One region of the Stenotrophomonas sp. GQ19 genome, then DNA from elsewhere that is predicted to be linked to it. Evidence: predicted binding sites of a transcription regulator. Region 1 holds the regulator's gene; each other region holds the start of a gene.
The links. Region 1 encodes HrcA, which represses chaperone genes, less so after heat shock. Its sites were predicted from a motif close to TTNGCACTCNNNNNNNNNGAGTGCNAA; they were not measured.

Region 1 (9,787 bases):
GGTCGTCGCCGTCGCGCTGGAAGATCGCGTGCTCGCGCACCCGCACTTCCACGTACAGGTCGCCCGGCGGCGTGCCGGCCGGACCGGCCTCGCCTTCGCCCGACAGGCGGATGCGGTCGCCGGTATCGACGCCCGCAGGCACCTTCACCGACAACACCTTGTCTTCCTCCACACGGCCGTTGCCGTGGCAGGTCTTGCACGGGGTCTGGATGATCTTGCCGCGCCCGTTGCAGTTGTGGCACGCCTGCTGCATGGCGAAGATGCCGCGCTGGATGCGCACCTGGCCGTGGCCATGGCACACGCTGCAGGTGTCCACCTTGCCGTCTTCGGACCCACTGCCATCGCAGTCGTCGCACTCGGCCAGGGTCGGAATCTCGATGCGGCGCTCCACGCCCATCACCGCTTCTTCCAGGTCCAGCTCCATCACGTAGCCGACATCGGCACCGCGACGGGCCTGGCGCTGACCACCGCCGGCAGCACCGCCGAAGATGTTGCCGAAGATGTCACCGAAGATGTCGCCCATGTCCGGACCACCCGGGCCACCACCGCCGCCCCCCATCCCATGCTCGAACGCAGCGTGGCCGTGGGCGTCGTACATGCGGCGCTTGTTGGTGTCAGACAGGGTTTCGTAGGCTTCCTTGCACTCCTTGAAGGAGGCTTCGGCCGCCGCATCGCCCGGATTGCGATCCGGGTGGAACTTCATCGCACAGCGGCGATAGGACTTCTTCAGCTCTTCTTCGCTGGCGGTGCGGGACACGCCCAGCACTTCGTAATAGTCGCGCTTGCTCATAACTTGAATCGGTATCCGGAGGTCGGGATTCGTCAAAGCGGAAGAGCGGAACCACGTCCGCTCTTTCGTCGGGCGCCCCGACAAACCGTGTTACGGCTGCCAGGACCCAGGGAAAACGACAACGGGACGTTGCCTGCGCAACGCCCCGTGTCTGGGCCGGATCAGGACTTCTTGTCGTCCTTGACTTCGGTGAACTCGGCGTCGACCACATCGTCGTGCGCGCCGTTGTTGGCACCGGCGTCCGGGCCCGGGGCAGCACCGCCCTGATCGGCCGCGGCCGATGCAGCGAACAGCGCCTGGCCGGCTTCTTCCAGCACCTTCGACTTGGCTTCGATCTGCGCCTTGTCGTCGCCCTTCATGGCGGTTTCCAGGTCGGCCAGGGCCGACTCGACCTTGCCGATCACATCGCCACCGACCTTGCTGCCGTGCTCGGTGATCGCGGTACGGGTACCGTGGATCAGCGCGTCGGCCTGGTTGCGGGCCTGGACCAGCTCATGGAACTTCTTGTCTTCTTCGCGGTTGGCTTCGGCATCGGCGACCATGCGCGCGATCTCGTCCTCGGACAGACCCGAACCGGCCTTGATCTCGACCTTCTGTTCCTTGTTGGTCTTCTTGTCCTTGGCCGACACGTGCAGGATGCCGTTGGCGTCGATGTCGAAGGACACTTCCACCTGCGGCATGCCGCGCGGCGACGGCTCGATGCCGGACAGGTCGAACTTGGCCAGCGACTTGTTGAAGCGGGCCTGCTCGCGCTCACCCTGCAGCACGTGCACGGTCACGGCCGACTGGTTGTCCTCGGCGGTGGAGAACACCTGCGAGGCCTTGGTCGGGATGGTGGTGTTCTTTTCGATGATCTTGGTGAACACACCGCCCATGGTTTCGATGCCCAGCGACAGCGGGGTCACGTCCAGCAGCAGCACGTCCTTGACGTCGCCGCCCAGCACGCCGCCCTGGATCGCCGCACCCAATGCCACGGCTTCGTCCGGGTTGACGTCCTTGCGCGGTTCCTTGCCGAAGAACTCGGTGACCGCCTGCTGCACCTTCGGCATACGGGTCTGGCCGCCGACCAGGATCACTTCGCTGATGTCGCTCGAGCGCAGGCCGGCGTCGTTCAGCGCCACGCGGCACGGCTCGATCGACTTCTTGATCAGCTCTTCCACCAGCGCTTCCAGCTTGGCGCGGGTCAGCTTGATGTTCAGGTGCTTCGGGCCCGACGCGTCCGCGGTGACGTACGGCAGGTTCACTTCGGTCTGCTGGGCGCTGGACAGCTCGATCTTGGCGCGCTCGGCGGCGTCCTTCAGGCGCTGCAGGGCCAACGGATCCTTGCGCAGGTCGATGCCCTGGTCCTTGTTGAACTCGTCGACCAGGTACTCGATGACGCGGTTGTCGAAGTCTTCGCCGCCCAGGAAGGTGTCACCGTTGGTGGCCAGCACTTCGAACTGCTTCTCACCGTCGACGTTGGCGATCTCGATCACCGAGACGTCGAAGGTGCCGCCGCCCAGGTCGTACACCACGATCTTGCGATCCTTGTTGTCGCCCTTGTCCAGGCCATAGGCCAGCGCCGCGGCGGTCGGCTCGTTGATGATGCGCTTGACTTCCAGGCCCGCGATGCGGCCGGCGTCCTTGGTGGCCTGGCGCTGGCTGTCGTTGAAGTAGGCCGGCACGGTGATCACGGCCTCGGTGACGGTTTCACCCAGGTACGCTTCGGCGGTCTTCTTCATCTTCTCCAGCACGCGGGCGGAGATTTCCTGCGGGGCCATCTTCTTGGCGTCGCTGGTCTGGACCCAGGCGTCGCCGTTGTCGTGGGCCAGGATGCCGTAGGGCACGTGCGCGATGTCCTTCTGGACTTCAGCGTCGGTGAACTTGCGGCCGATCAGGCGCTTGACGGCGTAGAAGGTGTTCTTCGGGTTGGTGACAGCCTGGCGCTTGGCCGAGGCGCCCACCAGCACTTCGCCGTCCTTGGTGTAGGCGACGATCGAAGGCGTGGTGCGGTCGCCTTCCGAATTCTCGATGACGCGGGCCTTGCCGCCGTCCATGATCGCCACACACGAGTTGGTGGTGCCGAGGTCGATACCAATGATCTTGCCCATGAGGGAGACTCCTGAAATGTCGGGGAACATCCGGCAGTTGCCGGGTTATGAATGGGATGTGTGGGACGCCGGGAGGACTTTCAAGCCACCCACCAAACACAGTGTCCGATGGCGGCCCAACGTGTTCAGCGTCCGTAGAGCCGGGCTCTGCCCGGCTGGCTGATGCCCGGCTGGCCGACGCCCGGATCAGTCGCGGGCCACGACCACCAGGGCCGGGCGTAGCAGGCGATCGTTGAGCAGGTAGCCCTTCTGGAACACCTGGACCACGCTGCCGGGTGCCGCGCCGGGCGCGTCGACCTGGCTGATGGCTTGGTGGTGGTCCGGGTTGAAGGCCTGGCCGGTTGGGTCGAGCAGGGTCAGGCCATTGTCGGCGGCGACCTTGAGCAGTTGCTTGTAGGTCAGCTCCAGGCCTTCGCGCAGCGGGCTGGGCTCGGCACCGGCGCTGTTGAGGCCGGCGTCCAGGCTGTCGAACACCGGCAGCAGTTCGCCCAGCAGCTTTTCATTGGCGAAGCGGCGCGCCTGTTCGACGTCGCGGGCCACGCGCTTGCGCTGGTTGTCCAGGTCGGCGCGCTCGCGCAGCGACTCGGCGCGCAGCAGGGCCACTTCATTGTGCAGGCTGTCCAGCTGCTGCTGCAGGGACGGCTCGGCAGCCGGTTCACCGGCGGGATTCTGGGATGCGATATCAGGCTGATCTTGGTTCATTTCCGGATCCTTGGCGGTGACTCTCCGCCTCCACCCACCCCTATGTGGGCGCGGGGTCCCGTTTCAAGAGTCCAGCGGTGGGTTTTATGTGCGATCGCGGGACAATCCGCCGCCGGCCGGGTCGGCCAACGCCGCGCCCAGCACCTGGGCGGTGGCCTCCACCAGCGGAATCATGCGGTCGTAGGCCATGCGCTTGGGCCCGATCACCCCCAGCACGCCCAGCACCTGGCCGCCGGCCGAATACGGCGCGGTCACCAGCGACACCCCTTCCAGCGGCATCACCCCGGTCTCTTCGCCAATGAAGATGCGTACCCCCGGGGCCTGGATGGTGCGCTCGAGCAGCTGCAGGATCTCGCGCTTGCTGGCGAACACCTCGAACAGCTCGCGCAGCCGCTCCAGGTCGGACAGGTCCTGCACGCCCATCAGCCGGGTCGCGCCGGCCAGCACCATGTCGTCGGCCGGCGGCACCAGCGCCTGTTCGGCCAGCTCGATGCCGTGGGCCAGCAGCTGCTCCATTTCCGACTGCGCGTCGCGCAGCTCCAGCAGCAGCCGCTGGCGGATCTCCGACAAGGGCCGCCCGGCGCAGTTGGCATTGAGATAGTTGGCCACCTGCTCCAGCTCGCCGGGGCCGAAGCTGCGGCGGGGCTCGATCACCCGGTTCTGCACTTCGTTGTCGGCAAACACCAGGATGGCCAGCACCCGGCGCGCGTCCAGCGCCACGAAATCGATATGCCGGAAGGCGAACTGTTCACGCCGCGGCGCGCTGACCACGCCAACGAAGTGGCTCATTGCCGACAGCAGCTCCGAGGCACTGCCCAGCAGGGCTTGGGTGCCACTGCCGCTGGCCAGTTCGGTGCGCAGCCGGCTCAGCTCGCCCTCGCCGGGCGGCTGCATCTTGACCAGGCTGTCCACGAACACCCGGTAGCCGTGCGCGGTGGGCACCCGCCCGGCCGAGGTATGCGGCGAACTGAGCAGGCCCAGGTCTTCCAGATCGCCCAGGATGTTGCGGATGGTGGCCGGGCTGACATCCAGCCCGGCCAGCCGCGCCAGTGTCTGCGAGCCGACCGGCTCGCCGTCCTGGATGTGGCGGGCGATCAGCGTCCGCAGCAGGTGGCGGGCGCGGGGCGCAAGATGTGACGCAGTGGGGTGCATGGAATCAGCCTGTGAGACGCCATCCTAGATAATGGCTCCGGGGACCGAAGGCAAGTTATTGGAGCTGTCCCCGCCCCATGCTAGCGTTGCGCGGCTCAAGAACAGACAACCATGCTCAAACATCTATCGATCAAGGATTTTGCCGTCGTCCGTGCTACCGAACTCGAATTCGGGCCGGGCATGACCGTGGTGTCCGGCGAAACCGGCGCCGGCAAGTCGCTGATGGTCGACGCCCTCGGCTTCCTGTCCGGGCTGCGCGCCGACAGCGGCGTGGTCCGCCACGGCGCCGCCCGCGCCGAACTGTCGGCCGAATTCGCCCCCGGCGAGGACGCCCCGGCGCGGCGCTGGCTGCGCGAGAACGAACTGGACGACGAGGACCAGTGCCAGCTGCGCCGGATCATCCGCGCCGATGGCGGCTCCCGCGCCTGGATCAACGGGCGCCCGGTCACCCTCACCCAGCTGACCGAACTGGCCTCGACCCTGGTCGAAATCCACGGCCAGCACGAACAACAGGCCCTGCTGGCGCGGCCCTCGCAGCTGGCGCTGCTGGACGCGTTCGCGCGCAACGACGCCGAGCGCAGCCAGGTCCGCCAGGCCGCCGCACGCTGGCAGGCGCTGGTGGACGAGGCCGAAGCCTTGTCGCGCCAGGGCGATGTCAGCGACCGCATCGGCTATCTGGAACACCAGCTGGGCGAACTGCAGCGCGAAGACCTGGAGCCGGCCTCGATTGCCCAGCTGGGCAGCAGCCATCGCCGCCAGGCCCATGCCAGCGCCCTGATCGCCGCCTGCGATGTCGCCGTGGCCCGCCTCAATGGCGACGAGGACACCTCGGCGCTGCAACTGCTGCAGCAGACCCGCCACGAACTGGCCCGCGTGGCCGAACACGACCCGCGCCTGGGCGAGGTGGACGCCCTGCTCGACAGCGCCGCCATCCAACTGGACGAGGCACTGGCGCTGCTGGACCGGGTGCATGACGACCTGGATGCCGACCCCGAGCAGTTCGAGGACATCGAACGCCGGCTCGGCCGCCTGCACGACCTGGCGCGCAAGCACCGGGTGCCGATGGAGACGCTGGGCGAGCACCGCGACGCGATGGAAGCCGAAGTGGAGCAGCTGCGCGGCGCCGACACCCGTCTGCAGGCGCTGGCCGGCCAGATCGAGCGCGCCGCCGGCCAGTGGCAGACCGTGGCCGACACGCTCACCGCCAGCCGGCGCAAGGCCGCCACGGCGCTGTCGGAGACCACCACCACCCTGATCGGCGAGCTCGGGATGGGCGGCGGCCAGTTCCTGATCGAAATCGAACCGCAGCCCGTGGCCAAGCCCGACCCGAACGGCGCCGAGCGCGTGGAGTTCCTGGTGGCGGCCAACGCCGGGCAACCGCCGCGTGCGCTGCGCAAGGTCGCCTCGGGCGGTGAACTGTCGCGTATTTCGCTGGCCATCGAGGTGGCGGCGCTGGGCCTGGACGCGGTGCCGACCATGGTCTTCGACGAAGTGGATTCGGGCATCGGCGGCGCCGTGGCCGACATCGTCGGGCACAAGCTGCGCGCCCTGGGCGAGAAGCGCCAGGTGCTGTGCGTCACCCATCTGCCGCAGGTGGCCTCCAAGGGCCACGCCCATTACCGGGTCAGCAAGGCACCGGTGGACGGCATGACCCAGAGCGCGGTGGAAAAGCTGGACCCCAAGGCCCGCGAGGAAGAACTGGCGCGGATGCTGGGCGGGGTCGAAGTCAGCAAGGAAGCCCGCGCGGCCGCGCGCAAGCTGCTGCAGGTGTGAGGCCGGGTACCGACCAACGGTCGGTACCTACCCGTGGCGGCACCTCGCCCGGTAGTGCCGGCCGCTGGCCGGCTCCTCGCGGACCCACTGCACCTCGCCCGGCAATCCCGGCCGCTGGCCGGCTCCTCGCGGACCCACTGCACCTCGCCCGGCAACCCCGGCCGCTGGCCGGCTCCTCGCGGACCCACTGCACCTCGCCCGGCAATCCCGGCCGCTGGCCGGCTCCCCGCGATGCCGGCCCCGCGCGATGCATCCACCCGCACGCCGTTCACCCCAACGGCTTGGCCAGATCCACGTGGCCCATCAGGTAATCCAGCAGCGCACGCACCCGCAGCGGCAAATACCCGCCCTGCCCCTGAAACACCGCGTGCACCTCTTCCAGATCGCCCGGATTGGCCATCTCCAGCACCGGCAGCAGGCGCCCGGCCGCGACATCAGCCTGCACCTGGAACGCCGCCAGCCGCGCCAGTCCCACGCCCCCCAGCACCAGCCGGCGCAACGCCTCGCCATCGCTGGCACGCGCACTGCCGCCGGTCTGCACCACCTGCCGCTCGCCATCGACCACCAGCGGCCAGCCGGACTGCGCACGCGGGTGGGCGATATCCAGCCGGTTGTGCGCCTGCAGGGCGTCGGCGCTCTGCGGCATCCCATGCCGCGCCAGGTAGGCGGGCGCCGCCACGATCATCATCCGCGTCGCGCCCAGCCGCCGCGCCACCAGGCTGGAGCTCTTCAATGGCCCGGCCCGCACCGCCACGTCGGTGCGCTGCTCGAGCAGGTCGATGACCTCGTCGGTCAGCACCACGTCCACGCCCACCTGCGGATGCGCGACCAGGAAGCCGGGTAACAGCGGCAACAGAAAGTGGTGCCCGAATGGCACGTTGGCATTGACCCGCAGGCGCCCGCGCGGCTCGGCATGGGCACTGGCGCAGCGCTCGGCCTCGTCCAGGTCGGCCAGCACGCGCAGCCCGCGCTCGTAAAACGCACAGCCCTCGGGGGTCAACTGCAGCTGCCGGGTGGAGCGCTGCAGCAACCGCGTGCCCAACCGCTGTTCCAGCCGGGACACCAGCTTGCTGACCGCCGAGGGACTCAGCTCCAGCGAGCGCGCGGCGGCCGAAAAGCCGCCGGTTTCGATGACCCGGACGAACACTTCCAGTTCGCCGGAACGGTTGATGTCGGTGCCTGCCATGTGATGAATCCAGTTCACAGATGATTGTCCGTGCGCAGTCTAGTTCACAGATGCAGCGAAGATCACGATGGCCGTCCCCTCCAACGGATCGCCCGATGAACGCCCTCACCCGCTTCACCGCCATGGCCCTGCTCGCCGCATCGACCTCGGCGTCGGCCCAGCCGCCTGCCACCTGGGTAGCCAGCTGGCAGGCCAGCCCACAACCGGTATGGGACGCGTCGTTCCTGTTTCCCACCTTGGTCCCAGCCGCCCTGGAAGGGCAGACCTTCCGCCAGACCGCCCGCCTCAGCCTGGGCGGGGACCAGCTGCGGGTACGCCTGAGCAACGCGTATGGCACCGCGCCACTGCAGATCGGCGCGGCCAGCGTGGCCGGCGCTGACGGCCAGGCACCGCTTCCGCTGACCTTCGACGGGCGGGCCGGCACGCAGATCGCACCCGGCAAGGCGCGCCTGAGCGACCCCGTGGCGCTACCCACCCGCGACCGGCAGGCCGTGCAGGTCAGCGTCTACGTTCCCGCGAATACCCCGCTGCACACGTTCCATTGGGACGGCCGGCAAACCGCATCGATCGGGGCCGGCGATCAGACTCTGGCGCCGCAAATGGATCCGGCATCCACCACCACCGCGCGCCTGTTCGTGACCGGTATCGAGGTGCAGGCCGCCGCCGGCGCCCGCAGCGTGGTGGTGATCGGCGACTCCATCACCGATGGCGCCACCGCCAGCCTGGACCGCGACCAGCGCTGGACCGACCACCTGGCCGAACGGCTGGCCCCGCGCGGCGTGGCGGTGGTCAACGCCGGCATTTCCGGCGGACGCCTGCTGCGCGATGGCATGGGGGAATCGGCCCTCGAGCGCTTCCAGCGCGACGTGCTCGACCAGCCCGGCGTCGCCAGCGTGATCGTGCTGATCGGCATCAACGACATCAGCTGGCCCGGCACCGCGTTCGCCCGGAACCAGGCCCGGCCCACGCTGGGCGAACTGCAGGCAGGCTATCGCGCGTTGGCCACGCGCGCCCACGCACGGGGCCTGCGCGTCCTCGGTGCCACCCTGCCCCCGTTCGCCGGCGCCCTGCCCGGCACGCCGCTGGACGACTACTACGCCGCGGACAAGGACGCGCTGCGCCGCCAGCTCAACGCGTGGCTGCGCACCGACAGCCCGTTCGACGCGGTGATCGACCTCGACGCGGCGCTGCGTGATCCGGCCGATCCCTCACGGATGGCGGCTGCTTACGACTCCGGCGACCACCTGCATCCGGGCGATGCGGGCAACCGGGCGATGGCCGAGGCGGTGGATCTGGAACCGATTCTGATGCGCCCGTGATATCCAGCGAGCGCCGCAGGGCGTCTCAATCCGGTCGTCCATCTGGCATTCGTGCCCGCCTGTACCAACGGCCTCGACTGTCGATCCGCTCGCTGACGCGTACCCGAACGTCCTGCAGCGAGGCGCGGTTGGGCGCGCTGTACAGAGATGGGTCGTGCGCGCCTTTGCCATCGTCCTCCCAGGTGCAGACAGGGCAGATGTCATATTCACCCCGCTGGGAGAGGGTCAGGAACCCGCAGCAGGGGCAGGCCTCCAGCGGCGGCTCATTGCCGACCACGGCCACCGGTCGCCCCATACAGGCGGACAAATGCGTCTCAAGGGCCTCGTTTGAGACCCCCAGAAGGACCACCTCGACGAAATGCCGCAGCAGGAACGCCTGCGCCGCCTCGTCGAACACACTGCCGTAGGGCAAGGGCTGGCCAGACGTCTCATCTAGATAGTCCGCAGACAGATGGTCCTCCAGCTCGGCTGTCGACAGCTGTGACAGGCGATCCACCGCCAACACGGCCAATGCAGCCGACCTTCCAACGCTACGCATTCCCGCTTCCCCGCATTCCGCACAATCCCTCAGAGTCGCGCCATCCGAAGACGCCGTCGAGGCCGATGGCGACGGTGACGGATAACGAAAAACCCCGGGCATGCCCGGGGTCTCGTCACACTCGGCTGTTCAAGGGGCTTACTTGCGCTTCTTGCGCACGTACAGCACCAGCGAGTGCTCTTCCAGCTCGTAACCGTGGTCCGCCGCGATCTTGCGCTGCAGCTCCTCGATCTCGTG
Region 2 (9,787 bases), on a different contig from region 1:
TCGGTGTGCGCATGCCCGATGGCGCGCTGAGTACCGCAGCGCCCGCCGACGCGACGGCGCCCCGGCCGGTCCGGATCGAACTGGGCGACGCCTTGTTCGCGCCCGGCAGCGCCCGCCTGGATGCCAGCCGTGACGCCGTGCTGGACAAGGCGGCACAGGCGCTGGTCACGCGCGGCGGCGGCCGTGCGCTGCTCACGGCGGCCCCGGGCCAGGAGGCCCTGGCACGGCAGCGTGCGCAGGCGATGCAGGCAGCACTGGCCACGCGTGTGCCGGCGACGGTTGCAGCGGCCAGCCACATCGAGGTCGTGGGCGGCGACGGCAGCACGCTGTACCGGCTGCGGCTGGACGATCCACCCGAGCCTCCTCCCGGCGCGGACCGCACCAACAGGGAGGGGCGTTGAACATGGATATCACCCTGAGCAGACCCTCGACCTGGACCGCGCTTCTTCTTCGCCGTGCACCGCTCGCGCTGGGCACCGCGCTGTTGCTGGCCGCCGCGCCGGCCATCGCCCAGACGGCGCTGCCGCCCACCGCAGCGGATGCGATCCGCTGCCAGGACGACAGCTGCCGCAGCGACGACGGCCTGTTGCTGCGCATCGGCGATGACGATGGCGCGGTGCTGCCGTTGCCGGGCCGCGTTGATCCGCGGGCGGCCAACGCGGTACCGCTGGCACCGGCCGCCACGCCGGATGTCGCCGGACCCGGCGGCCAGTTCATGGCCGAACTGCCCAATGGCGGCGTGGTCTGGGCCACCGAAGATCCCACCATGGTGCCGCCCAGCCTGAGCGTGCAGGCGGCGGCCACGGTGCCGTTCGAGAACGGCCGGGTGATCCGCCCGCTGCGCTTCCACAGCTACAACAACTACGCGTCGTTCATCCAGAAACTGGAGGTGACGCTGTACCGCGGCACCGACACCGACCTGGTCATCCCGCTGGCGCGGATCCAGTTGCCGGCCGACTACGTGGGCGACGCCGAATGGGATGGCACGCTGCCCGAACAGATCAAGCTGCGCACCGGCGATGACCTGATCTACGTGGCCCGTGCCTACGGTGCCGGTGGCGCGTTCGATGAAACGCGCATCCAGCGCATCCAGCTGGTGACCCCGGCCGACTTCGACCGCGGCCTGCAGGTCACCCGCGAGAACGTGCAGAAAACCCTGGGCCAGGCGCTCGACGGCGACAGCGCGCAGGACCTGCAGGTCAGCAACAGCATCTACGGGCAAAGCACGCTGCGCCTGCAGAACATTCCCATCCACGGCTCACGCGTGCGCCTGTATGGGCGCAACCTGGAACCCAACAGCCGGGTGCGCATCAACGGCCAGGATTTCCCGGTGGACCTGGAGCAGAAGTTCGCCGCCGAGTTCCTCGAGCCGGTGGGCCAGCACCGCTACGACGTCAGCGTGGAAGCGCGCGATGCCCCCTCGGCGCAACGCCAGCTGGACGTGGACGTGACCGGTCGCTACCTGTTCCTGGTGGCCATCGCCGACGTGACGCTGTCCAAGAACAGCGCCAGTGGCAACGTGCAGCCGCTGGCCGCCGACGACCGCGACACCGACGGCTTCCTCAGCGACGGCCGGTTGGCGTTCTATCTGAAGGGCAAGATGCGCGGCAAGTACCTGGTGACCGCGCAGGCCGACACCCAGGACCGCGAGCTCAAGTACCTGTTCCGCGACTTCACCCAGGCCGATGCACAGGACGTGTTCCGCCGCCTCGACCCGGACCTGTACTACCCGGTGTACGGCGACGATTCCACCACCTACCGCGACGTGGATACCCAGGGCCGCTTGTACCTGCGCGTGGACTGGGACCAGAGCCAGGCACTGTGGGGCAACTACGCCACCGGCATCACCGGTACCGAGTACGGCCAGTACGTGCGCTCGCTGTACGGCGGCGCGTTGAACTGGCGCTCGCTGGAGGCCACGCCGCTGGGCGAGGCGCGGTCGCAGCTGAAGGTGTTCGGGTCCGAAGCGCAGTCGGCACCGGGGCACAGCGAATTCCTCGGCACCGGCGGCAGCCTGTACTACCTGCGCCACACCGATGTGCTGCCCGGCTCGGAGCAGGTGGTGCTGGAAGTGCGCGACCGCACCACCGGGCGCACTGAAACCCGCGCCACCCTGCAGGAGGGCGTGGACTACGAGATCGACGACCTGCAGGGTCGCCTGATCCTGACCCGCCCGCTGGCCCAGCTCACCCGCGAGAACGTCCGCAGCATCACCCGTGACATGCCGCTGGACGGCTACGACCAGTTGCTGCTGGTGGACTACGAATACGTGCCGCTGGGCTTCAGCAGCGACGACGTCACCTACGGTGCGCGCGGCCGCCAGTGGATCGGCGACCACGTGGCGATCGGGGGCACCTGGATCGACGAAAACCGCAGCGGCGAAAACTACAGCCTCAAGGGCGCCGACCTGACCCTGCAGGCCGGGCGCGGTACCTACCTGAAGGTGGAACAGACCCGCACCGATGCGACTGCCGCACCCGTGTTCTATTCGGACAACGGCGGCCTGAGCTTCATCCGCCGCAACCCGTACGAAGGGCGGCGCTCGGGCACGGCCAGCGCGGTGGAAGCGCGCGCCAACCTGCGCGAGCTGGGCTGGACCGCGCGGGACTGGAGCGTGGGCGCGTGGTGGCGCGACGTGGATGCCGGTTTCTCGGTGGCCCGCCAGGACACCGGCCAGCCGATCCAGGAATACGGCGCGGAGTTCCTGGGCTACCTCACCGACGACGTCAGCCTGTACGGCCGCCACACCCGCACCGAGCAGGGCGAGCTGGCCCTGGAGCAGAGCCAGCTCACCGCCGAGTGGCGGCTGGGCAACGACGGCCAGCTCACCGGCGAACTGCGCCGCGTACGCGAGGAACAGGCACTGCAGGACGTGTCGGCGATGCTGGCGGCAATCGGTTACCGGCAGCGCTTCGGGTCGTCGTGGGAGCTGTACGGCACCGGCCAGGTGACCCTGGACGATGACGGCGGCGCCTACGAGAAGAACGACCTGCTCACCCTGGGCGCGCGCTACCTGTTCGGCGACCGCAGCAGCGTGGGCGCCGAAGTCAGCGGCGGCAGCCGCGGCAACGGGGCCAAGGTGGATGCCGAGTACCGCATGGCGCCGGACCACAGCCTGTACGGCAGTTACAGCTACAGCACCGACCGCACCGGCACCGACCCGCTGTTCGACACCGGCCTGCAGAGCGGCTGGACGCTGGGCCAGCGCTGGCGCCTGAGCAACCAGGTGAACGTGTACAACGAAAGCCAGTACCTCAAGGACCGTCGCCAGGACAGCGCCGGGCTGGTGCACACCTTCGGCATGGACTTCTATCCCGCGCAGGGCTGGAACCTGGGCTTCACCGTGATGGATGGCGAACTGGATTCCACCGTGGGCCGCATCGACCGCCGCGCGTACAGCGTCAGCGGCGGCCGCACCGACGCAGTGGCGCAGTGGAACAGCAAGCTGGAGTACCGCCGCGACAGCGGTGCCGAGCAGCGCGAGCAATGGGTGACCACCAACCGCCTGCTGTACAAGCTCAACGAAGACTGGCGCTTTGCGTTGCGCGCCAACTACGCCGACACCGACGACCGGATCAACCCGGTGGCCGATGCCAAGTTGGTGGAAACCAACATGGGCTTTGCCTGGCGCCCGCACGACGCTACCGGGTGGGCCGGCTTCGGCAAGTTCACCTATCTCTACGACGTGGCTTCGCTGGGCCAGGAAGGCGGCAACCTCTACGACCAGCGCTCGCAGGTGCTGTCGGTGGAGGGCATCCGCCAGTTGGGCGCGCGCTGGGAAGTGGCGGCCAAACTCGCCTCACGGTGGGGCGACTACCGCACCGGTCGCGGCGAAGGCGCCTGGCTGGACAGCCGCGCCGACTTCGCCGCGCTGCAGCTGCGCTACCGCCTGTTCGAGAAGTGGGAAGGGCTGGCCGAGCACCGCTGGCTGAAGGTACGCGACGGCGGCGTCCGCAAGGGCTGGCTGCTGGGCGTGGACCGCCGGGTGGGCGAGAACTTCAAGGTCGGGGTGGGCTACAACTTCACCGAGTTCAGCGACGACATGACCGAGCTGAAGTATGACCAGAAGGGGTTCTTCTTGAATATGGCGGGGTATTACTAGGCTTCGTCATTGTCTGGCCTGCCACGCATGGCGTGGCACTACCGGAGATGGCGGCTTCGGCGGTCGGCTCCGGCCGTCGCTCGTAGAGCCGGGCTCTGCCCGGCTGGGCCACCGACCAACCCGATCCCATGCCATGCCGCTGGCCGGTTCCGCACCGCCCGGCTCGCCGGGCTGAATGCCTGCCAACACTTTTCGGCTGAATGGGGTGGGGGAACCCGGTCGTTCAGCGCAAATCGACGCTCCGTGGGCGCATTTATCTAAACAAGCTATTGATTTTAATGATGTTTGACCTATTTTCTGACCCTCTCGCCACTGTCATCATTTCGCGGTACGTTATCCGGGTAATCAGTGCCATCGTTGCATGAACAGAACGCTGGAACTTCTTTCCCCTTTAGCAGTCCAAGTTTCAGACTGCTAAGATGAGCCCTATGAGCCAGAACACGTCTACTGCCCTTGTGGCAAACAATCTCCCGATTCCCAGTGCGCTCGGTTCGCTGGACGCCTACATCGGTGCCGTGCACCAGATCCCGGTGCTGTCGGTCGATGACGAGCAGGATTTGGCCCGCCGCTTCCGCGACGAGCTGGACCTGGACGCCGCGCGCGAGCTGGTCCACTCCCACCTGCGCTTCGTGGTGCACGTGGCCCGTGGCTACAACGGCTACGGCCTCGCCCTGGGCGATCTGATCCAGGAAGGCAACATCGGCCTGATGAAGGCGGTGAAGCGCTTCGACCCGGACATGGGCGTACGCCTGGTGTCGTTCGCGGTGCATTGGATCCGTGCGGAAATGCACGAGTTCATCCTGAAGAACTGGCGCATCGTGAAGGTCGCCACCACCAAGGCGCAGCGCAAGCTGTTCTTCAACCTGCGCAAGTCCAAGACCCGCCTGGGCTGGATGAACGCGGCCGAAGTGCGCGCCGTGGCCAAGGACCTGAACGTTTCCGAGCGCGAAGTGCTTGAAATGGAATCGCGCCTGTCCGGCCGCGATATCGGTTTCGATGCGCCCAGCGACGAAGACAACGAAAACGCCCCGCCGTCGCCGGCTGCGTACCTGGTGGCCGACGCGGAAGATCCGTCGATGGCCTACGAGCGTGCCGACAGCGAAGACAACAAGCTGCAGCTGCTGCGCGAAGGCATGGCCGAACTGGATGCGCGTTCGCGCGACATCATCCGCCGTCGCTGGTTGGACGCGGACAGCAAGGTCACCCTGCAGGAGCTGGCCGACGAGTACGGCGTGTCGGCCGAGCGCATCCGCCAGGTCGAAGCGAACGCGCTGAAGAAGATGAAGGCGCTGTTTACCGCGTAATGCGGGGCGGCGTTGAGGTGATAAAAGGCCCGGCACTGCCGGGCCTTTTCTTTTCCGGAAGCGTCGGTCCTGTAACGCAACGGCCCGGCAATGCCGGGCCGCTGACGTCATACGCTCCACGCCATGCGCGGATCCGTGCGGCCTCACTTCTCCCGCGCGATTGCCCGCCAGCCGATGTCGGTGCGGTGGAACTCGTTGTCCCAGGTCACCTTCGCCACGCCGGCATACGCGTTGGCCTGCGCCTCGCCCACGCTGTCGCCCAGCGCCGCCACGCACAGCACCCGGCCGCCCGCGCTTACCACCTGGCCCTGCGCGTCCAGCGCCGTGCCTGCATGGAACACCTTGGCCGTGGCCGGCACCGTGTCCAGGCCGTGGATCACATCGCCGCTGATCGGCGTTTCCGGGTAGGGCGCCGCCGCCATCACCACGCCCAGCGACGGGCGCGGATCCCACTGCGCCTCTACCTCGTGGAGGCGTGCGTCGATGGCCGCCTGTACCAACTCCACCAGGTCCGACTGCAGGCGCAGCATCACCGGCTGCGTTTCCGGGTCGCCGAAGCGCACGTTGAACTCGATCACCTTCGGCGCGCCGTTGGCATCGATCATCAGCCCGGCATAGAGGAAACCGGTGAACGGAATGCCGTCGGCGATCATGCCCTGCACGGTCGGGTTGACCACCTCGCGCATCACCCGGGCATGCACCGCGTCGGTGACCACCGGGGCCGGCGAGTACGCGCCCATGCCGCCGGTGTTCGGGCCGGTGTCGCCGTCGCCCACGCGCTTGTGGTCCTGCGAGGTCGCCATCGGCAGCGCGGTGGTGCCGTCCACCATGGAAATGAAACTGGCTTCTTCGCCGTCGAGGAACTCCTCGATCACCACGCGCGCGCCGGCGTCGCCGAACGCATTGCCCGACAGCATGTCGCGCACCGCGTCTTCGGCCTCGGCCAGGGTCATCGCCACGATCACGCCCTTGCCCGCGGCCAGGCCGTCGGCCTTGACCACGATCGGTGCGCCCTTCTCACGGATGTAGGCCAGCGCCGGCTCGATCTCGGTGTGCACGGCATAGAACGCGGTCGGGATGTTGTGGCGGGCCAGGAAGTCCTTGGCGTACGCCTTGCTGCCTTCCAGCTGCGCGGCGGCGGCGGTCGGCCCGAAGATGCGGTGCCCGGCGGCGCGGAAACGGTCCACCACGCCGGCCACCAGCGGCACTTCCGGGCCGACCACGGTCAGGCCGATGCCTTCGGCAGCCACCAGGGCCAGCAGCCCGTCCAGGTCGGTGACCTTGACCGGCACGTTGCGGCACTTGGCCTCGGTCGCGGTACCGGCGTTGCCGGGGGCCACGATCACTTCCTCCACCGTCGCGGACTGGGCCAGCTTCCAGGCCAGGGCGTGTTCACGGCCGCCGGCGCCGATGACCAGGATCTTCAATGCAGTTCTCGCGTGTGGGGGGCAGACCCGCGATTTTACGCGGTGTCGGCCTGCCCTGCATGGGCGTGGCCGCCCGACGGGGCCACCTGGTGCAGCGGCGCCAGGTTACTCGGCGCAGTCCGCGCGCTGCAGTTCCGGCGGCACCGCGTAGCGGCGCGCGACCGGATCGAACGCCACCAGGTCGTAGCTGTGCGCCGGCCCGGTGCAGTCCTGCCCACGGCTGCGGACGGTCAGCGGCCAGTACCCGTCCACCGCGTCGGCGGTGCCCACGGCAATGCTGAAGTCCACATTGAACGGGGTGTCATCGCAGCCCTTGCCCGCGTCGCCGCAGGGCCGGGCGGCGCTGTTGTCGATGTGTTCGCGCAGCACCGCTACCTCGCGCAGGCGGTTGGCGTGCACGGCCACATAGGTGCGCGAGGCGAGGGTGACGCCCCGCTGGATCTCGCCATGGGTGATCCGGAACGCATGGCGCTGCGGACCAAGCGGCTCCACCTGGACCGTGCCCGGCGCGCCCCTGCGACCGTACTGGCCCTGCAGGCGCTGGGCGATGACCAGCAGCGGCGCTTCGCTGGTGCCAACGGCTGGACCATCGCGCAGCACGTACAGATCCAGCCGGCCCGGTTCCACGCTGGCGGCGTCGTCCAGCGTCTGGCAGACCGCCAGCAGCGTCTGCACATGCCCATCAGTATCGCGCGTGTCACGGGCACACACGCTGCGCGTGACCGGGCGCTGCGCCTCCACCTCGGTGTCGTCCCACTGGTCCTGCCACGGCGCGTCCAGCCGGGCGTTGTCGCCATAGCGCGCATGCAGGAAGCCCAGCAGGCGCTGATCGGCGGTGCCACTCACCTGCAGGGTGTCTTCCACCTGCGCGGTGCTATCGAGCACACGGCGCGGTTTGCCTGGCTCGGAAGCGGGCGTGGCATCGCCGCACCCGGCGAGCAGGACGAGCAGTGCGGCGGCCAGCGCGAACGGGCGCAGGCGGTGCACTGCACGGCCCGCGCGCACCATCACTCGCACCCTTCGCGGTTCAATACATCGGGGAAAGCGTAGGTCCAGGTCTTCGCGTCCAGGGTGAAGCGATGCTCGCGGCGCACCGGGGTGCGGCCACAGCTCATCCCGGTTTCCTCGATCACCAGCGGCCACTGCCGCGCGGCCGGGTCGCGGGTGTCGAAGGTCAGGGCGAAATCGAGGTTGAACAGACGGGCCTGGCAGTCCGGCTCGGCGTCGGCATCGTCGCAGTCGTAGGCACTGCTGTTGTCGATGTGGCTGCGCACGCCACCGGCCTCCACCAGCCCGTTCGGGCCGGGCAGCACCAGCGTCTGGGTGATCAGCGAATAGCCCTGGCCAAACCAGCCGTGCTCGATGCGGAACCCGTAGAAGTCGCTGCCGGCGCGGATGATCTGCACCGTACCGGGCTGGCCCTGGCTGCCGAAGTTCTGGCCGGTCAATTCGGCGGCCACGGCGAAACGGTCGGCCTCGGGGCGCAGTACGAAGAAGTCGATCGCGCCCGGGTCCGGGTGCGCGCCGTCCAGCGGCCAGCCGCATACAGCCAGCAGCTGCTGCCAGCTGTCGCCGGTCACTACCGGTTGTTCGGCGCAGACGCGCCAGTCGGTGGGGCGGGTGTCGCCATCCTGGCTCCAGCTGCCACGCCAGGTGCCGCCCAGTTTCGCGGTCTTGCCGTAGCGTTCGGTCAGAAAGGCCTGCAGCCGCGCGGTGCGGCTGACGTGGGCCACCGGTGCGGCGGGCGTCTGCGCCGCAACGGGGGCGGCCGGGGCCGCCGGTTCACCGGCCGGGGTGCAACCGGCCAGCGCGGCCGCACTGGCAATGGCCAGGGCGGCGAGGGTCTTCATGGGCTGCGGGGACATCCGTGTCGCTCCAGGGGTCAGTGGCGGAAGTGACGGACGCCGGTGAACACCATGGCCAGGCCGTGTTCGTTGGCGGCGGCGATCACTTCGTTGTCGCGCATCGAGCCGCCCGGCTGGATCACCGCCTTGATGCCGGCCGCAGCGGCGGCATCGATGCCATCGCGGAACGGGAAGAACGCATCGGAGGCCATCACCGAGCCTTCCACCACCAGGTTCGCGTCGGCCGCCTTGATGCCGGCGATACGCGCCGAGTACACCCGGCTCATCTGCCCGGCGCCCACGCCGATGGTGCGGTTGTCCTTGGCATACACGATGGCGTTGGACTTCACGAACTTGGCTACCTTCCAGGCGAACAGCAGGTCGGCAAACTGCTTGTCGGTGGGGGCCAGCGTGCTCACCACGGTCAGTTCGTCGCGCGCCATGCCACGGTTGTCCGCGCTCTGGATCAGCAGGCCCGAGCCCACGCGCTTGGTGTCGTAGTTGTTGCGGCCCTGCCCGTGCGGAATGCGCAGCACACGCACGTTGGCCTTCTTCTGCGCGTATTCCAGCGCGGCCGGTTCGTAGTCCGGGGCGATCAGCACTTCAACGAACTGGCGGTCCAGGATCACCTTGGCGGTGGCGGCATCCAGCGGCTGGTTGAAGGCGATGATGCCGCCGAAGGCGCTGGTCGGGTCGGTCGCGTAGGCCAACTCGTAGGCATCGCCGTTGCCGGCACCCACGGCCACGCCGCACGGGTTGGCATGCTTGACGATCACGCAGGCCGGCACGTCGAACTGACGCACGCATTCCCACGCCGCATCGGCATCGGCCAGGTTGTTGTAGCTCAGTTCCTTGCCCTGCAGCTGCTGGAAGGTGGCCAGCGTGCCCGGCACCGGGTACAGGTCGCGGTAGAACGCGCCGCTCTGGTGCGGGTTCTCGCCGTAGCGAAGGTCCATCACCTTCACGAAGCTGGAATTCATCTGCGCCGGGAATTCGCTGCGCACCGGTACCGCCGCATCGCTGGCGGCAACGGCCGACAGGTAGTTGCTGATCGCCGCGTCGTACTGGGCCACGCGGTTGAACGCGGCCACCGAGAAGGCAAAGCGCTTG
Region 3 (9,787 bases), on a different contig from region 1:
GCGAAGGCTTCGTGCACGTGGAACTGCTGTTCATGCCCAGCGTGTACGCGCCATGCCCCACCTGCCATGGCCAGCGCTACAACGCCAAGACACTGGAAGTGGAATGGAACGGGCGCAACATCGCCCAGGTGCTGGGCATGACCGTGGAGGAGGCTTTGGCCTTCTTCGCCGACGAGGCCCCGGTGCAGCGCCCGCTGCAGCTGCTGCGCGACATCGGCTTGGGCTACCTGCGGCTGGGCCAGCCGGCCACCGAGTTGTCCGGGGGCGAGGCGCAGCGGATCAAACTGGCCACCGAACTGCAGCGCAGCCAGCACGGCAGCAGCCTGTACGTGCTGGATGAGCCGACCACCGGCCTGCACCCGGCCGACGTCGACAAACTGATGGCGCAGCTGCAGGGGCTGGTGGACGCGGGCAACACCGTGGTGGTGGTGGAACACGACCTGCGCGTGGTGGCCGATGCGGACTGGGTGATCGACGTCGGCCCGGGGGCGGGCGAGCAGGGCGGCGCGATCGTCGCCGCGGGCACGCCAGCGCAGGTCAGCCGCGCCACGGCAGGCGCAACCGCGCCCTACCTGCGCCGCTGGTTCCCCTGACCCGGTCGACGGTAGAGCGACGCCATGCGTCGCTACCCCAACCAACCACCCGGGTCACGGCGTAGCCCACGCCTCAATCTCGCCCGCCTGAAACGGCCCCAGCTTCTGCTTGACGATGCGCCCGCGCGCATCCACCAGCACCGAGTAAGGCAACAGCCCCTGCGCGTTGCCCAGCCGCACGCTGGCATCGGCCGGCCCGGGTGTGTCCAGCACGATCGGGTAGCCCACCGGCACCTGGGCCAGGAAATCGCGCACGCCTTCGGGGGTATCCAGCGCCAGCCCCAGCACCTGCACGCCGTCGGCCGGCTGGGCGGCGGCAAAGGCGGCCAGCGCCGGCATTTCCTCCACGCATGGGCCGCACCAGCTGGCCCACACGTTGATCAGCAGCGGGCGCCCGCGGAAGCGGGCCAGGTCCACGGGCGTACCCGACACATCGGGCAGGGTAATGGCGGGCATCGCATCGCCGATCCCGGCGCCCGGGGTCACCGCGCGCGGTGGCGGGGCCGGTGTTGCTGCACCGGGACGGTTGAAGAACCACGCCCCGGCGGCCACGCCCAGTACCGCCGCCAGAACGGCCACCACCGCAAGTTGGCGGGGTGGCCGCGGGCTCATCGCGCGGTCCGCAGCAGGGCTTCTTCGACGATGGCCTGGGTGAGCACCGTGGGCAGCACGGTCGGCGGTGCGCCCGGGCCATACACCACGTACAGCGGCACGCCCACGGCCTTGTGCTCATCCAGGAACGCGGTGATGTCCGGGTCGACGTTGGTGTAGTCGCCGCGCATGTACACCGCGTTGGTACGGCGCAGGGTGTCGTGGAAGGCGTTGGTGCCCAGCACCGTGCGTTCGTTGGCCTTGCAGGTCACGCACCAGTCGGCGGTCATGTTGACGAACACCACGCGGTTGTCCTGGCGCAGGCGGTCGAGCATCTGCGGGGAGTAGGCCACCACGTTGTCGGCGGCGGCCGCGGCCGCCTTGGCCGGCGGCACCAGCCGGGTCACGCCCCACACCGGCACCAGCGCGGCAAGCAGCAGCAGGAGGGCCAACAGCCCGCCCACGCGCTGGCTGCGCCAGCGGCTGCGTTCGTACCACCACAGCGCCAGTGCCAGCACCACCAGGCCACCCAGCACCAGCGTCATGGCATCCACGCCGCGCTGCTTGCCCAGCACCCACAGCAGCCAGATCGCGGTGCCGTACATCGGGAAGGCAAGCACGTGCTTGAGCGTTTCCATCCAGGCGCCCGGGCGCGGCAGGCGCTTGGCCAGCGACGGAATGAAGCCTATCAACAGGAACGGCAGCGCCAGGCCCAGGCCCAGTGCCATGAACACCAGGATCGCCGGCACGGTGCTGGCGGTGAACGCATACGCCAGCGGCAGGCCCATGAAGGGCGCCACGCACGGGCTGGCCACCACGCAGGCCAGCACGCCGGTGAAGAAGTCCCCCACCGGGCCACTGCGCGCGGCCAGCGACTGGCCCACACCGCCCAGGCTGCCGCCCAGCGTGAACACGCCCGACAGGCTCAGGCCCACGGTGAACATCAGGTACACCAGCGCGGCGATGAACCACGGGTGCTGCAGCTGGAAGCCCCAGCCCGCGGCTTGGCCGGCGGCACGCAGGGCCAGCACCAGGGCACCGATCGCGGCAAAGGCCACCAGCACGCCAGCGGTGTACCAGAGCGCATGGCTGCGCGCGCGCTGGCGGCTTTCGCCGCTCTGCGCCACGCCCAGCACCTTCAGCGACAGGATCGGCAGCACGCACGGCATCAGGTTGAGGATCAGGCCACCCAGCAGGGCCAGCAGCAGCGCGCCGATCAGCGTGGTGGGCGCGGCATCGTCGCCCGGCGGGCGGGTGCGCTGCGCGTTGTCGGCGCTGGCATCGGGCACGCTCGACGCGTCGGTCGCGGCGGCGGCCGTGTCGTTGGGGCGGATCAGCATCGGCTGGGTGGCGATGCCGGCGGCGTCGCGCTCACGCGCCGGCGCGCGCTTGTCCTTGCCGGGCAGCGGGGCAATCACTTCGTTCTGGTGCGCGGCTTCGTCAGCGCGTGCGTTGACCTTGCCGGCCGGCAGCGCCAGCTTCACCCGGCGCGTCATCGGCGGGTAGCAGATGCCATCGGTCTGGCAGCCCTGGAAGGTGATCACCAGGGTGGCTTCGTCGGCGTCGGCACGGCTGCGGCGCAGCGGCAGCTTGACGTCGACCTGGTCGAAATACACGGCCACATCGCCGAAATGTTCATCGCGGTGCGACTTGGCCGCCGGCCATGCCGGCTTGTCGGCGCGGATTCCGGCGGCACCTTCCAGCTTCAGCGAGGTGCGGTCGCGGTAGAGGTAGTAGCCCGGTGCCGGGCTGAAACGCAGCAGCACGGTATTGCCGTCATCGACAATGGCGTCGAAGCCGAACGCGCGCTCGGACGGCAGCGGCAGGGCCTGGGTGTTGGCGGCGCCCGGCAGGCGCAGGCCGCCGCCGTTGCCGGCCAGCGGATTGTTGAACGGCGAGGCGCCGAGGGCCGCAGGCGCGGCGGTGGCCGGGGCCACGCCCGCAGCGGCGCCGCTGCCGGCGGGCAGCTTCACTTTGATGCTGCGCTTCTGTGGCGGGTAGCACACCCCGGCATCGGCACAGCCCTGGTAACGCACTTCCAGGGTCACCGTGTCGGTGCCGTCGTCGGCCTTGCCCGGCAGCACGGCGGTGAGCCGCTCGCGGTAGGTTTCCACCTCGCCGAAGAAGTCGTCGTGGTGCTTCTTGCCGGCCGGCATCTGCAATGCCTCGGCGGCAAAGCCGGCATCGGCCTTGACCGTGGTGCGGTGGCGGTACAGGTAATAGCCCGGCGCGATCTTCCAGCTGATCTCGACGCGGTCGCGATCACGCGCCTGGGCGGTCAGCCCGAACGCCTCGTCCACCGGCAGCAGATCTTTCTCGCTGACGGCCCACGCCGGCAGGGACACCACGAACAACGCGCACAGCGCGGCAACACGACGAAACAGCGTCATCAATCACTTTCCTCACGGGTCTGCGCCCGAATCCAGTCCAGGTACGCCGGCAGGCCGGCGCGGGTTTCGACCGCGATGCACTCCGGGAGTTCATACGGATGCAGCGCATGCACCCGTGCGATGGCCGCGTCCAGGCGGCTGCCGGTGGTCTTGATCAGCAGCTGGACCTCGTGGTCCTCGCTGATCTCCCCGTGCCAGCGGTAGGTGGAGTGCGCCCCGTCCAGGCGGGTAACACACGCGGCCAGGCGTTCTTCCACCAACGCACGTGCCAGCCGCGTGGCGCAGGCCGCGTCGGGGCAGGTGGTGAACAGCATGAATACGGGATCGACGGTCGACATGACCGCCGAGTATAGGACTGCCAGACCCGAATGGTCCGGCCGGCGCCGTTGCGGCGCCGGCCGGCGGGGCTCAGTTGAGCAGCTGGCAGCTCGTCGGCTTGGCCGAGGTGAACAGGGCCGGGGTGGCCCATTCGGGGTGGTCGATGAACGGGTTGCGGTTGCCCTGGAAGCTGTAGATCACTTCATTGCGGGCGCGTTCGGCCGCATCCGGCGGGTCGGACAGGTGCCATTCGATCAGGGTCGAGAGCAGGCCCATGTACGCCGGCGAGGCCGAGGTCTTGACGATTTTGGCCCGGTCGTCGGTCAGCTCCAGGTCGGGTTCGGACTGGCCGGTCTTGGCGTCTTTGCCCCCTTCATAGCGGATGGCCATGTACATCACGGCCCGCGCCATGTCGCCCTTGCGGTGGCCCCACACTTCAAAGGTGCCGGTATTGCCGTCCGGCGTGCGCACCCAGTTGGAGTTGCCGGGATAGCCGCCGCTGCCGCCGCCGAAGCCGTTGTTGGACTCGGTGGCGCGTTCGCCGCAGTTGCTGTCGCACTTGCCGAACGGCTTGTTGCCGCGGTCGGCGTTCCACTGTGCGTCGGTCAGGTACAGCATGTGGGTGTCGGTGTAGGGCGCATACGGCAGGCCCTTGTCGCCGGTGGTGTTGGCAAAGCCCAGCGAGTTGGGCCAGGTGTGTTCGCGGTTGTAGGTCAAGCCGCTACCGGTGCCCGCGCGGCCGCTGACCTTGGTGTAGCTGCGGTTGCGGTAGGCGTCCAGGATCTTGCCGCTGTTGTTGGGATCTTCGTCGGCGATTTCCAGGATGGTCCAGGTGCTGGTGCCCGAGCCGCTGTACGGGTAGGCGGTGTGGCCCTTGATGGTTTCATGCAGCGAGCAGCGCAGCTGGCTGGGGTTGGCGGTGTTGACGCGCGAGTAGTACTCGCCGGGGGTGCCGGGATCGGGATTGCCCGGGTCCGGGTTGCCGGTGCTGCTGGCCACGGTGAAGGCGATGCGGGTGTCGGCGGCGGGGCGGGCGCCCTGGGCATCGCTGACCTTGGTGGCGCGGATGTCGAACCGGCAGGCTTCGCCCGCCACCAGGGCGGTGTTGGTGGAGACGGTGAAGGTGCTGCCGCTGCTGGCGTGGCTGAGCGGCACGGTGCCGGACTGGCCGCAGCTCAGCACGAATGCGCCGGTGGCCAGGGTGACGGTTTCGCTGAAGGTGACGGTGAGGTCGGCGGCGGCCGGGAAGGTGCTGGCGCCTTGTTCGGGGGTGGTGGTGCGTACCGACGGCGGGGTGTTGGGGCCGGTGCCGCCGGTGCCGCTGAAGGTCTGGCCGTTGTTGCAGGCGCCGAAGGTCTGTTTGGCCGATTCGGCCCAGGTGAAGTGGGCGTACTGGCTGCCGCTGCCGGTGAGCTGGAGGGAGGTGCCGGGGGCGGTGCTGTTGCTTTCGCTGACGGGGATGTTCTGGCTGGTCAAGCCGGCGGCCGGGCCGCCGCTGGCGGTGATGGTGCCTTCGTAGCTGATGAACTGGACGACTTTGCCGCTGGCGTCGACGAGGGCGATGCCGTCGTTGGCGCCGTTCTGGAGGCCGTTGGTGGGGTAGGTGACGGTGGCGAGGGTGGCCTTGCCGCACGCGGCGGCGGTGCCGGCGGGGACGGGGTTGTTGGCATACACGGTGGCGGCCGAGGGGCTGCTGCCGTTGTACAGGTAGAGGCGGTAGGTGCTGAGGTCTTCACCGCCGGTGGCGACGACTTCGATGGCTTCGCCGACGTCGCCGGCGGGCGTGCTGTCGTCGTAGTGCAGTTCATTGATGAATACATCCGCCTGGGCGGTGCCGGCCAATGCCAGCAGGCACGCCAGGGACAGCGGTGTGAGCAACCTCATCTACGTCTCCTTGTGATTGGTTATTGCTGGCCGAATCTAATCAATCCAGATGACACATCTATCGATATGGCGGGACTTAGGTTCCGCAGTGGGACGTGCGTCAAGGAATTGGCGGGGGAGGGTTCTTTTTTTTCGAAGCTGAAAAGCCGGGCAAAAGCAGGAGCCAGAGCTGGAGCCAGAGCTGGAGCCGTGAAGCCAGAGCCTCGGTTGGCCGGTCCTCCAGGCTGGGCGGGGGTGTGAGGGTTCACGGGACACGCTGCAAGTACGTCCCTGTAAGCTCCGCCACCGCATCCATGCGGTGGAGGGTCCCGTGAACCCTCACACCCCCACCCCAGACAGTTGGCTGGCGGCCCGGGGAGAGCGGGTGCAATGCCTTTTCCTGCTGGGCGGGGAGGTGCTCTGTTTCTGCTATTCCGTGAGCAACGGCAGAGTGTCTTAGGGGTGGTGGGGGTGGGGGTGCGGGACCCTCGGCGCCATGGATGGCGCCGCGGAGCCCCAGGGATGGGTTTACGGCGTGTCCCGCACCCCCGCCGCCACCAGCCCAGCGCGCCACGCCCGCAGGCTTCGCTTCGCAGTTGCCCTTGATCTTGCCTCGGGCCCCACCGGCCGCCGGCCGGAAAAATTTCGTCTTCGCCCCTTGAAAGGGAAGTGCCCAGCACCATCTCTGCTCTGTACCCGCACCGTCGGGTTTTTTCGTGAGCGTGGCTGGCAGTCGCCCTGTGCGAGTGCTAACATCGCCAGACTTTTCCAGACCAATCAACAACTTAAAAGGGTCTCACATGAGCATCAAGCCGCTTCATGACCGCGTCGTAGTCAAGCCGATCGAAGCCGACGAAATCTCGTCCGGCGGCATCGTGATTCCGGATTCCGCCAAGGAAAAGTCCACCAAGGGTGAAGTCGTGGCCGTCGGCCCGGGCAAGCCCCTGGACAACGGCAGCGTGCGCGCGCCGTCGCTGAAGGTCGGTGACAAGGTCATCTACGGCCAGTACGCCGGCAGCAGCTACAAGTCCGAAGGCGTCGAGTACAAGGTCCTGCGCGAAGACGACATCCTCGCCATCATCTGATCCGGTCGACCGTATCCCCCATTCAAGCAGCCGGGCATCGCCCGGCTCTACATAAAAGGTAATCGCAATGGCTGCCAAAGATATTCGTTTCGGTGAAGACGCTCGTTCGCGCATGGTGCGCGGCGTCAACATTCTCGCCAATGCCGTCAAGGCAACCCTGGGCCCGAAGGGCCGCAACGTCGTGCTCGAAAAGAGCTTCGGCGCCCCGACCATCACCAAGGATGGCGTGTCCGTTGCCAAGGAAATCGAACTGGCTGACAAGTTCGAGAACATGGGCGCGCAGATGGTGAAGGAAGTTGCTTCCCGCACCAACGACGACGCCGGCGACGGCACCACCACTGCCACCGTGCTGGCCCAGGCCCTGATCCGCGAAGGCGCCAAGGCCGTTGCTGCCGGCATGAACCCGATGGACCTCAAGCGCGGTATCGACAAGGCCGTCATCGCCGCCGTCGCCGAGCTGAAGAACATCTCCAAGCCGACCGCTGACGACAAGGCCATTGCCCAGGTCGGCACGATCTCGGCCAACTCGGACGAGTCGATCGGCAACATCATCGCCGAAGCCATGCGCCGCGTGACCAAGGAAGGCGTCATCACCGTTGAAGAAGGCTCGGGCCTGGACAACGAGCTGGACGTCGTCGAAGGCATGCAGTTCGACCGTGGCTACCTGTCCCCGTACTTCATCAACAACCAGCAGTCGCAGACCGCTGACCTGGACGATCCGTACGTGCTGCTGCACGACAAGAAGATCTCCAACGTGCGCGACCTGCTGCCCGTGCTGGAAGGCGTCGCCAAGGCCGGCAAGCCGCTGCTGATCATCGCCGAAGACATCGAAGGCGAAGCGCTGGCCACCCTGGTGGTCAACACCATCCGTGGCATCGTCAAGGTCGTGGCCGTCAAGGCACCGGGCTTCGGTGATCGTCGCAAGGCGATGCTGGAAGACATGGCCGTGCTGACCGGCGGCACCGTGATCTCCGAGGAAATTGGTCTGTCGCTGGAAAAAGCGACGATCAAGGATCTGGGCCGCGCCAAGAAGGTGCAGGTCTCCAAGGAAAACACCACCATCATCGATGGCGCCGGCGAGAAGGCCAACATCGAAGCGCGTGTCACCCAGATCAAGACCCAGATCGAAGACACCTCGTCCGATTACGACCGCGAAAAGCTGCAGGAACGCGTGGCCAAGCTGGCCGGCGGCGTTGCCGTGATCAAGGTCGGTGCTTCGACCGAAATCGAAATGAAGGAAAAGAAGGATCGCGTCGACGACGCCCTGCACGCTACCCGTGCAGCCGTTGAAGAAGGCGTGGTCCCGGGCGGCGGCGTCGCGCTGGTCCGTGCAGTCACCGCGCTGAGCGGCCTGAAGGGTGCCAACGAAGACCAGAACCACGGCATCCAGATCGCCCTGCGCGCCATGGAAGCCCCGCTGCGCGAAATCGTGGCCAACGCCGGCGAAGAGCCGTCGGTCATCGTCAACCGCGTCAAGGAAGGCACCGGCAGCTTCGGCTACAATGCGGCCACCGGCGAATTCGGCGACATGCTGGAATTCGGCATCCTGGACCCGACCAAGGTGACCCGTTCGGCGCTGCAGAACGCTGCCTCGATCGCTGGCCTGATGATCACCACCGAAGCGATGGTTGCCGAAGCCCCGAAGAAGGATGACGGCGCTGGCGCAGCTGGCGGCGGCATGGGTGGCATGGGCGGCATGGGCGGCATGGACTTCTGATGCAACGGCCAGCCCCCGGCTGGCCCGCATCGGTCCGGTAGGTACCGCAAGTAACGGCGAATGCCGTTGCTAACGTCGCTTGCGACGGCCCGGAGGGTGCCCGCCCGAAGGGAGGGCATACCGTTGGTCGGTACCCGCCACCCGCCAACGTACGACAAAAAACCCCGCCGGAAGGCGGGGTTTTTTTGTGCGCGTACTACGAGCTCACAGCGCGCTGGTCGGCGCCTCGACTTCTTCCTGCAGCCAGCGCAGGAACGCCGCGATGGCCGGATTCTCTTCGGCGCCGGGCAGGGTGACGGCGTAATACGCAAACCGCGTCGGCCATGGCTGATCCAGTACCACCGCCAGCCGCCCGCTGGCTACTTCGGCTTCGACATACAGGTCACGCACCAGCGCGATGCCCTGGCCGGCTTCTGCAGCGCGGATCAGCAACACGTCATCATCGAACGCCGGGCCACGTTCGACGCGCGGATCGGGTGGCAGACCGAGCGCGCTGAACCACAGCGACCAGTCGCTGCGGTCGGAATCCTGCAGCAGCGGGTACTGCAGGCAGTCCACGGCCGAGTGGATCGGCGGGCCCTCGGCGAGCAGCGCCGGGCAGGCCACCGGCAGCAGTACCGGCGCCGCCAGCGGGCGTGAGACCAGGCCGGGATACTCACCGAGACCGTGGCGGATGGCGATGTCGATGCGATCACGGCGCAGATCCGCCAGCGCCGATGAGGCCTCCACACGCACTTCGATCGCCGGGTGACGTTCGCTGAACCGCCCCAGCCGCGGCACCAGCCATGACGCGGCAAAGCTGGGCACGGTGCTGATGGTCAACGTCTGCCGCGCGTGGATCGCCTCCAGCGCGGCCATGCTGTCTTGGATCTGGTCGAAGGCGCGCGCCAGCGCCGGGTGTACCTGCGCACCGGCCGGTGTGAGCGACACCCCGTGGCGGCTGCGGGTGAACAGGCTGACCCCGGTACGCGCCTGCAGCAGCTTCAGTTGCTGGCTGATCGCGCCGGGGGTGACGCCCATGACATCGGCGGCCGCCTTGAGGCTGCCATGGCGGCCGGTTTCAACGAAAGCGCGCAGGGCGAGCAGGGGAAGAACAGCACCCATGACCTTAGTTTTTCTCTCTTGGTAGCGAAGGAAAAATCGTTCTACACGGCGTACTGCGCTGCGTAGCATCGTGATCATGTTGAGTCGGGTGTGTTTAGTCCAGCTGTATTGGCCGACCCCGATACC

Region 2: a site for HrcA is predicted at 4,494-4,520, ahead of rpoH (RNA polymerase sigma factor RpoH). Genes of this name have one in related genera too.
Region 3: a site for HrcA is predicted at 6,482-6,508, ahead of AC6CHL_RS15090 (co-chaperone GroES). Genes of this name have one in related genera too.

Annotation. Positions count from the first base shown of each region.
Region 1 is NZ_JCAXES010000004.1:353,177-362,963, reverse strand. It holds gene dnaJ (molecular chaperone DnaJ) at 1-790, opposite strand, end outside; gene dnaK (molecular chaperone DnaK) at 952-2,880, opposite strand; gene grpE (nucleotide exchange factor GrpE) at 3,067-3,582, opposite strand; gene hrcA (heat-inducible transcriptional repressor HrcA) at 3,667-4,734, opposite strand; gene recN (DNA repair protein RecN) at 4,846-6,507, shown strand; gene AC6CHL_RS11000 (LysR family transcriptional regulator) at 6,776-7,693, opposite strand; gene AC6CHL_RS10995 (SGNH/GDSL hydrolase family protein) at 7,789-9,012, shown strand; gene AC6CHL_RS10990 (CPCC family cysteine-rich protein) at 9,038-9,517, opposite strand; gene fur (ferric iron uptake transcriptional regulator) at 9,689-9,787, opposite strand, start outside.
Region 2 is NZ_JCAXES010000008.1:22,943-32,729, forward strand. It holds gene AC6CHL_RS14770 (Ig-like domain-containing protein) at 1-401, shown strand, start outside; gene AC6CHL_RS14775 (TonB-dependent receptor) at 404-4,102, shown strand; gene rpoH (RNA polymerase sigma factor RpoH) at 4,531-5,406, shown strand; gene purD (phosphoribosylamine--glycine ligase) at 5,550-6,833, opposite strand; gene AC6CHL_RS14790 (hypothetical protein) at 6,939-7,841, opposite strand; gene AC6CHL_RS14795 (hypothetical protein) at 7,841-8,698, opposite strand; gene purH (bifunctional phosphoribosylaminoimidazolecarboxamide formyltransferase/IMP cyclohydrolase) at 8,716-9,787, opposite strand, start outside.
Region 3 is NZ_JCAXES010000008.1:85,935-95,721, forward strand. It holds gene AC6CHL_RS15065 (excinuclease ABC subunit UvrA) at 1-593, shown strand, start outside; gene AC6CHL_RS15070 (TlpA family protein disulfide reductase) at 648-1,205, opposite strand; gene AC6CHL_RS15075 (protein-disulfide reductase DsbD family protein) at 1,202-3,574, opposite strand; gene cutA (divalent-cation tolerance protein CutA) at 3,574-3,912, opposite strand; gene AC6CHL_RS15085 (endonuclease) at 3,983-5,776, opposite strand; gene AC6CHL_RS15090 (co-chaperone GroES) at 6,556-6,840, shown strand; gene groL (chaperonin GroEL) at 6,908-8,557, shown strand; gene AC6CHL_RS15100 (LysR substrate-binding domain-containing protein) at 8,762-9,661, opposite strand.